2 regions of the Paraburkholderia sp. BR10872 genome follow, and region 2 is predicted to be linked to the other one. Evidence: predicted binding sites of a transcription regulator. Region 2 holds the regulator's gene; the other holds the start of a gene.

Region 1 (4,167 bases), on a different contig from region 2:
GCGCGAGCGCGAGCGCATGCGAGCGCGTGTTGCCGGGCTCGACGCCTGCGCGCAGCGCGTCGAGATCGGCGATCAGGATGCGCGTGTGGTCGGCGAGCGCGTAGCAGCGCGGCGCGCCGGTGACATGGGCATCGACGCTTTCAGGCAGGAGCGGCGTTGACGGCGCCGGCGGCATCAGAGGTCTGACGGCCTCCAGCGGCAACAACGGCAAGGTGACGGCGATCCACAGCATGATTGACCCCGGGCCACGGCATGACGACGGAAGCTGCGTCCGGCTGGGGCAGCACCGCATCCTGCAGCGGCAATGTAATGACGAGTGGCTGGGCGGGCGGCGGCCCGCGGCGCTTGAAAATATCGACAGAGAGCGCGGCGAGCTGCATCCATTGCCGGCGGTTCAGGCTCGCGTCGTCGGGCGGCGGCACCGGCGAGCAGGTCATGCGCAGCGGCGCCGGCGACGACTGGTTGCGCGCGGCGAGCGGCCGCACGAGAAATGCGAGCGCCTGCGAATCCTGGGCGGCGACCTGCAGACGGCGCACGGCGTCGGCGCGCGCCTTCGCCTGCCAGAGCAGCACGGCGCCCATGCCTTCCTGCTTGAGCGCCTGTTCGGCCACCCAGGCGGCTTCGTTTTCGGCCGCGCGCACCCAGATCACGCGATCGAGCGCGAGCCCCCACGCCTTGAGCGCGCAGGCGTATGGGCGCCACGGCGGCGCGACGAGCAGCACGTGCCGGCCCGCCTGCGCGGTGAGCGCGCGCAGCGCCGGCGCGACGAGCCGCATCTCGCCCACGCCGCCCTGCTCGACGAGCAACTCGGTCAGGCTGCCCGAGGGCCACCCGGCGCCGGGGAGCTGGGCGTCGAGCGTCGCGTGGCCGCTCGGTACCGTGCGCTCGCTGGCGCGCGCGAGCTGATCGCCTTGCCACACGCGGCTTTGCAGCCGGGGGGGCAAGTGCGCGGCGAGTTGCGCGGTGGTCTGCGCAGTGGTCTGGGCTGCTGCTGCCATGGTTCGTGGCCTGGTTAATGGGAACGCTTCGCCCTGCCCGGCAAGAAATGGGGCATCGGCAAGAAGGAGGTCGACTCGCCTCCACCTGTATATTTATACAGTATTTTGAGAGATTGGAGGAGGCGGAAATTGGGGGGGCACTTTGCGATCGCCGAGCGGCAACCGGACCGCCGCCGGACGTCGCGCTGACGTCCGGGGCAAACGCCGCTTAATACACGCCGCCAGCCCGATGTGGGCGGTGTGCAATAAGGGCGGCAGAGCTTGTTGCTATCAAGACGCCTGCGCCGACGTCATATCGAGCGCCACGGCTTGCGCCACTTCGATGCCGTCGATGGCCGCCGAGTAGATACCACCGGCATACCCGGCGCCTTCGCCCGCCGGATACAGACCTTCGACGTTCATGCTCTGGTAATTGTCCTTGCGACGAATGCGCAGCGGCGACGACGTGCGCGTCTCCACGCCGGTGAGCACGGCGTCGTGCATCGCGAAGCCTGCGATCTTCCTGTCGATCTGAGGCAGGGCTTCGCGGATGGCTTCGATCACGTAGTCGGGCAGCGCGGTGCTGAGATCGGTCGGGTGCACACCCGGCTTGTAAGACGGCACCACGGAGCCCAGCGACGTCGACGGACGACCGGCGATAAAGTCGCCGACCAGTTGGCCCGGCGCCTGGTAATTGCCGCCGCCGAGTTCGAACGCCCGCTCTTCCCACTTGCGCTGGAAGGCGATGCCCGCGAGCGGACCGCCCGGATAGTCCTCCGGCGTGATGCCGACGACGATGCCCGCATTCGCGTTGCGCTCGGCCCGCGAATACTGGCTCATGCCATTGGTGACCACGCGGCCGGGTTCGGAGGTCGCCGCGACCACCGTGCCGCCCGGGCACATGCAGAAGCTATAGACCGCCCGTCCATTGTTGGCGTGATGCACCACCTTGTAGTCGGCCGCGCCGAGTTGCTTGTGGCCCGCAAACTTGCCGAAACGGCTGCGATCGATCAGCCCCTGCGGATGCTCGATCCGAAAGCCCAGCGAAAACGGCTTGGCTTCCATGAACACGCCGCGATCGTGCAGCATCTGGAACGTGTCGCGGGCGCTGTGGCCGACGGCCAGCACGACGTGGTCGCACGGCAGCGTCTCGCCGTTCGAAAGCTTGAGCGCGCGCACCTTGCCCTGTTCGATCTCGATGTCTTCGACGCGGGTTTCGAAGCGCACTTCACCGCCCAGCTCGTGGATGGTGGCGCGCATTTTTTCCACCATGCTGACGAGACGGAACGTGCCGATGTGCGGCCGGCTCAGATACAGAATGTCTTCCGGCGCGCCCGCCTTGACGAACTCCTCGAGCACCTTGCGGCCGTAGTGGTGCGGATCCTTGATCTGGCTGTACAGCTTGCCGTCGGAAAACGTCCCGGCCCCGCCTTCGCCGAACTGCACGTTGGATTCGGGGTTGAGCACGGACTTGCGCCACAGCCCGAAGGTGTCCTTGGTGCGCTCGCGCACGGCCTTGCCGCGTTCGAGGATGATGGGACGAAAGCCCATCTGCGCGAGGATCAGTCCCGCGAACAGGCCGCATGGCCCCATGCCGATCACCACCGGACGCGGATGCGTCGAGTGCTCGGGCGCCTTGGCGACAAAGCGGTAGGTCATGTCCGGCGTCACCCCGCAATGCGGCTTGCCGGCGATCCGCTTGAGCGCGGCCGCTTCGTCCTTGACTTCGACGTCGACGATATAGGTCAGCTTGATATCCGAGCGCTTGCGTGCGTCGTGCGCACGGCGGAATACGGTGTAACGCACGAGCGCATCCGCCCCCACGCCGAGTTCCGCGAGACGTCCCCGAATCGCGGCTTCAAGTTCGCTTTCGGCGTGGTCGAGGGGGAGTTTGACTTCGGATAAACGTAACATGGCTGCCAGGGTGCGATCGCCACGGGAGTTGTGGCCGATCCGTATTTTATAGGCTCGGTGGCTTTTCAAAGGGAACGCAAGCCGTACGACGAGACGCGAGCGCGTATGACCCAACATGGGAGAAAAAGAAAAAGGGGCTACAGGCCAATGGCGTGTAACCCCTCGGTATTGCTGGTCGGAGCGATAGGATTCGAACCTACGACCCTCTGATCCCAAATCAGATGCGCTACCAGGCTGCGCTACGCTCCGACGAATCAGCGATTGTATCGGCACTGATGCCACGCCGTCAAATCTGAGTGAGCCATAGCGACGAAAAGCGATCCACGTCACGCGCTTGCCGCACACCGGCCTGGCGTGCACCATGACAGGACACGCCGCACGTGCACCCCATACCGCCAAAAAAGGAGACGCCATGCACCTCATCCTCTGGCGCCACGCCGAAGCCGAAGACATCGCCGCCAGCGACCTCTCCCGCCAGCTCACCACACGCGGGCGCAAGCAGGCGCAGAACGTCGCGCGCTGGCTGCGCGCGCGCCTGCCCGACGACGCCGTGATCCTCGCCAGCCCCGCCGCACGCACCATCCAGACCGCCGAGGCGCTCACCGACCAATATCGCGTCGTGCGCGAACTCGCCCCCGATGCGAGCGTCGAGGAGGTGCTGACCGCCGTCGGCTGGCCCAAGGGCCTCGCGTCCACGGTCGTCGTGGTCGGCCATCAGCCCACGCTCGGCGAGGTCGCGGCGCGGCTGCTCTCGGGCGGCGCCGATTCGCGCAGCTGGGCCGTCAAGAAAGCCGGCGTGCTCTGGCTTGCGAGCCGTGAGCGCGACGGCGGCGACCAGGCGGTCCTCCACGCGGCCATCACGCCCGATCTCGTCTAGCCCCGACCCCGCCTGCGTCTGCCCACCGGGCCGCCTGCACGCGGCCCCTACAGCGGTTCAAGCGCGATTCAAGCGCCCTTCAAACGCGCCCGCCGCCCCCCGCCTTTCTAGCCACCTCGTCCGTCTGCCTGACGCCACGTCATCGAATCGTCATTGCGTTTTCATGGAAACGTAACCGCGTATTACTACATTGCCGGAAAAGTTCTCTTACTTCCGACCAGGACGCCCTATGCGAGATCTGCCGACGCCCACCCTGCCGTTCGCCTCGACGCTGTTCGAGTCGAGCCGACGCTTGCCGCGTGCCGAAGAAACGGTCACCGCGCAGCATCGGCTGCAGGTGGCCTGGGCTCGCACCGACGAGGAGCTGCGCGAAGCCCAGCGCCTGCGCTACCGCGTTTT
Region 2 (4,167 bases):
GAGCGCGGCGTGCGCGCTCAGGGGCATTTCGCGTTCGGTCATCCGATCGACGAAATCGCGAATCTGGCCAACGAGCTGAATGCCGACCTCGTGGTGGTGGGCCACCGCTGCCGCACAGGGCTCTCGCGTTGGTGGATGGGCGCCGGCAACACGCCGCTGCTCGACCGCGTTTCGTGCAGCATTCTCGTGGCGTGTTCGTCGGCGGCTGAGGAAAAGCAGCAGCAAGCCGCCGCGTAGGGGATCAAGCGGGCCGGCTCGCCTGGAACCGGCCTGTTAGCGCTGCCACTGCCGATCTGTCTCAGTTCGAGACGTTTCCTTCGCTTAGCTCGACCGCCGAGAGCTTCCACGAGAAGAGCCCGTGACGCTGCAGAATGGCGGCGTAGTGCTCGCCCGTACTGCCGCGGTCCCACGTGAGCGCGAACTCATTGAGGCCGCGATAGCCCGCCGTGGTCACCGGCCGCGCCTCGGGCGCGGGGGTGCCGGATACGGCCGGGGCCGGTGGCGCGGCGGAGGCGGCTGCCGATTGCGGCGGCTCTGCCGATTGCGCGGATGGCGCGCCGGATTCCGCTGGCGGCGGCGCGTGTGGCCGGTCGCCGGGCTTGCCCGTCGGCGGCATACCATCGAGCAGGGCGGCCACGCCTTCCGGTGTGGCGTAGGCATCCACGAGCGGACTAATCAGTGCCGCGCCAATTACGGCGCCGAGGATCAGCAACGGATTGCTGCTGTGCTGCCCCTCGACGCGCCGGTGCAGCATCTCGCCCACCTGCTGTTTCAGGCTCAGGCGCAGCGCAGGGTAATCGACGTATTCGTTGAGCGCGACGGCGTCACGCGCGTCGGCCGCGGCTTTCATGTGTTTCACCGCGATATAGGGCGACGCATAGGCGTAGCCGATCGCGGCAACGACCATTGCGACGGCGACCGTGATCGCAACGGGCTTTTTCCAGCCTTGGGTCTTGCGCGGGGTAGAGAGAGATTCCGTCATCGGCATAGGGCAAATCGTTTAAACACGGTGTTGACCGCAAACCGGGCCAAACGATCCCGCCCGTAACCTCTTCTCACATTTGGGCAGCGTTGCTGCTTACTTCGCGAGTGCCGCGGGCAGGTCGCTGTGCTGCTCGGCGATGCAGCGGTCGATTGCGCGGCAAACCGCGTCGACCGTGCCGACTAGGATGAGCCGCGACGGACCCTGATAGACGCGCACGGGCGCGCGGCGCATGGGCTGTTCGGTGTTGAGCGTGCTGTTGAGCGACACGCGCGCAAACGCCGGCTGTGCCGAGGGCAGCACGGGCAGGTCGGCTGTGCTGGCCGCCTCCATCTCAGGCGAGTCTTCGAAGAGCGAGCCGCTCAGTGCGGCAGCCGAACCGCGGACTTCGCGGACCGCGCACGAGGCGATTCCACGGAGATGGCGAAGGCGGCCGAATTGGCGGAAGGGCAGCAGGCGGGCAAGACGTTCCATGACTCTCTCCAGGTATGCGCAGATGGTGCGCAAACAATATGCAAACCGCGCTGAGACGGATTCCTTAGAATTCGGTGGGGCGGATCAGCCCGACCGCGATGCCTTCGAGCGCGAATTCCGCGCTGCCGGCCTCGACGAATATATTGTCGTAATCGGGGTTCTCGGCGATGAGCTCGAGCCCGTTCGGACGGCGCTTCAGGCGCTTGACGGTGACGTCGTCGCCGAGGCGCGCCACGATGATCTGGCCGTCTTTCGCTTCGGCCTTTTTCTGCACGGCGAGCAGGTCGCCGTCGAGGATGCCGGCGTCGCGCATGGAAAGGCCGCGCACCTTCAACAGGTAGTCGGGGCGGCTCGAGAAGAGCGCCGGGTCGCACATGTAGTTCTGCGAGATGTGCTCCTGCGCGAGGATCGGGCTACCCGCAGCGACGCGGCCGACGAGCGGCAGCGAGAGCTGCATGATGCTCGGGTGCGGGAGCGTGAACTGGTGCGGCAGGTCGTCGGGCCCCGGCACGAGGCGGATGCCGCGCGAGGCGCCCGCAGCCAGTTCGATCACGCCCTTGCGCGCCAGCGCACGCAGATGCTCCTCCGCGGAGTTGGCGGAGCTGAAGCCGAGTTCCGCCGCGATCTCGGCGCGCGTGGGCGGAAAGCCTGTGCGCTCGATGGCCCGGCGAACCAGATCGAAAACCTGCTGCTGTCGTGCGGTGAGTTTGGTCATGGCGCCACTGTATGTTTGAACAGGTAACTGTATTTTTATACAGTACTCGCCACTTTTCAAGTGTTACTTGAAGTTCATCGACTGAACGTTGCCATCAGGCCGTTTTCCCGTGTTTGCGCGGATGAAGCCACGCTTTAACAGCGACTTCCTCTGTCCTTACCACTTTTGCGTATTAAAAAATAAGAAAACATCATTTTTAATAATGTAAGGAGATCGCTAGACTGGCCTCCATCGTTAGCTGCAGTTTCATCAATGAGCGCAAACGAGCACACACGAGAACGGAGAACAGATAGATGGGCACGACACATACGGGGCGCGCGGGCTGGCTGAAAACACTGGCGGCAAAACTGGTCATCGGCGTTGCGCCGCTCGTCGGCGTCACGGCGATGGCGGCTATGGTGCCGCTGGCCGCTCACGCGGATACATCGCTGCTCAACGTCTCCTACGATCCGACGCGCGAGCTGTACCAGGACATCAACGAAGCCTTCATCAAGCAGTGGAAGGCGAAGACGGGCGAAACGCTCACCATCAAACAGTCGCATGGCGGCTCGGGCGCACAGGCGCGCTCGGTGCTCGACGGTCTGCAGGCCGACGTCGCGACGCTCGCGCTGGCATGGGACATCGACGCGCTCGCCAACAAGGGCATCGTCGCGAAGGACTGGCAAAAGCGCCTGCCCGACAACGCCTCGCCATACACGTCGACCATCGTGTTCCTCGTGCGCAAGGGCAACCCCAGGCACATCAAGGACTGGGACGATCTGACCAAGCCGGGTGTCTCGATCGTCACGCCGAATCCGAAGACCTCGGGCGGCGCGCGCTGGAACTATCTCGCGGCGTGGGCGTATGCGCTGCACCAGCCGGGCGGCAACGAGCAGAAGGCGAAGGACTTTGTCACGAAGCTCTACAAGAACGCGGGCGTGCTCGACTCGGGCGCGCGGGGAGCCACGACGAGCTTCGTGCAGCGCGGCATCGGCGATGTGCTGATCGCATGGGAAAACGAAGCATTTCTCTCGCTCAAGGAGTTCGGCCCGGACAAGTTCGAGATCGTGGTGCCTTCGGTGAGCATTCTGGCTGAGCCGCCGGTTGCCGTGGTGGACAAGGTCGTCGACAAGAAGGGCACGCGCAAGGAGGCCGAAGCCTACCTGCAGTTCCTCTATAGCGAAGAGGGCCAGGAGATCGCCGCGAAGAACTTCTACCGTCCGCGTTCGGACAAGGTCCCAGCGGCGCTCACGGCGAAGTTTCCGAAGCTCAAGCTCTACACGGTCGACGACACGTTCGGCGGCTGGCCCAACGCGCAGAAGACGCATTTCGCGGATGGCGGCGTGTTCGATTCGATCTATCAGCCGCAGTAAAGCTGTCGAGCAGTCAAGCAGCAGGCGGTCAAGCAGTAAGCGGTCCGCATAACGACGTGACCGCATAACAACGAAGCGCGCCTCCGGGCGCGCTTTTCGGCGCGAATCTGCAACGCACGAATCGCGCAACCCATGTCTGGACGATGAGCATGACAACGTTTCGATTGCGCAAGCCCAGTGCGCTGCCTGGCTTCGGTTTGACGCTTGGCATCACGGTGGCCTATCTGAGCCTCGTGGTGCTCATTCCGCTTGCCGCCACCTTTCTCAAGACGGCGACACTCGACTGGAGCCAGTTCGTGCGCGCCGTGTGGTCGCCGCGCGTGATCGCGTCGTACCGGCTCACGTTCACCGCCGCGCTCGGCGGGGCGCTGATCAACGCGGTATTCGGCTTCCTGCTCGCGTGGGTGCTCGTGCGCTATACGTTTCCGTTCAAACGGGTGATCGATGCGCTCGTCGATCTGCCGTTCGCGCTCCCGACTTCCGTGGCGGGCATTTCGCTCGCCGCCGTGTATGCCGGCAACGGCTGGATCGGCCAGTTCCTGCAGCCGCTCGGTCTGAAGATCGCCTTCACGCCGCTCGGCGTGCTCGTGGCGCTGACCTTCATCGGCTTGCCGTTCGTCGTGCGCACGGTGCAGCCGGTGCTC

The links. The regulator LexA, encoded in region 2, represses DNA repair genes until DNA is damaged. The targets are predictions, from matches to a motif close to ACTGTATNNNNATACAGT.
Region 1: a site for LexA is predicted at 1,083-1,100, ahead of imuA (translesion DNA synthesis-associated protein ImuA). Genes of this name have one in related genera too.

Annotation. Positions count from the first base shown of each region.
Region 1 covers NZ_JBFRCN010000006.1:815-4,981, forward strand. Annotated here, with positions in the region: partial or broken gene AB4Y43_RS06685 (DNA polymerase Y family protein) at 1-232, opposite strand, end outside; gene imuA (translesion DNA synthesis-associated protein ImuA) at 141-998, opposite strand; gene AB4Y43_RS06695 (NAD(P)/FAD-dependent oxidoreductase) at 1,269-2,891, opposite strand; tRNA gene AB4Y43_RS06700 (tRNA-Pro) at 3,064-3,140, opposite strand; gene sixA (phosphohistidine phosphatase SixA) at 3,304-3,768, shown strand; gene AB4Y43_RS06710 (GNAT family N-acetyltransferase) at 3,998-4,167, shown strand, end outside.
Region 2 covers NZ_JBFRCN010000003.1:130,061-134,227, forward strand. Annotated here, with positions in the region: gene AB4Y43_RS04055 (universal stress protein) at 1-237, shown strand, start outside; gene AB4Y43_RS04060 (DUF2939 domain-containing protein) at 299-982, opposite strand; gene AB4Y43_RS04065 (hypothetical protein) at 1,079-1,456, opposite strand; gene lexA (transcriptional repressor LexA) at 1,521-2,171, opposite strand; gene AB4Y43_RS04075 (sulfate ABC transporter substrate-binding protein) at 2,465-3,523, shown strand; gene cysT (sulfate ABC transporter permease subunit CysT) at 3,673-4,167, shown strand, end outside.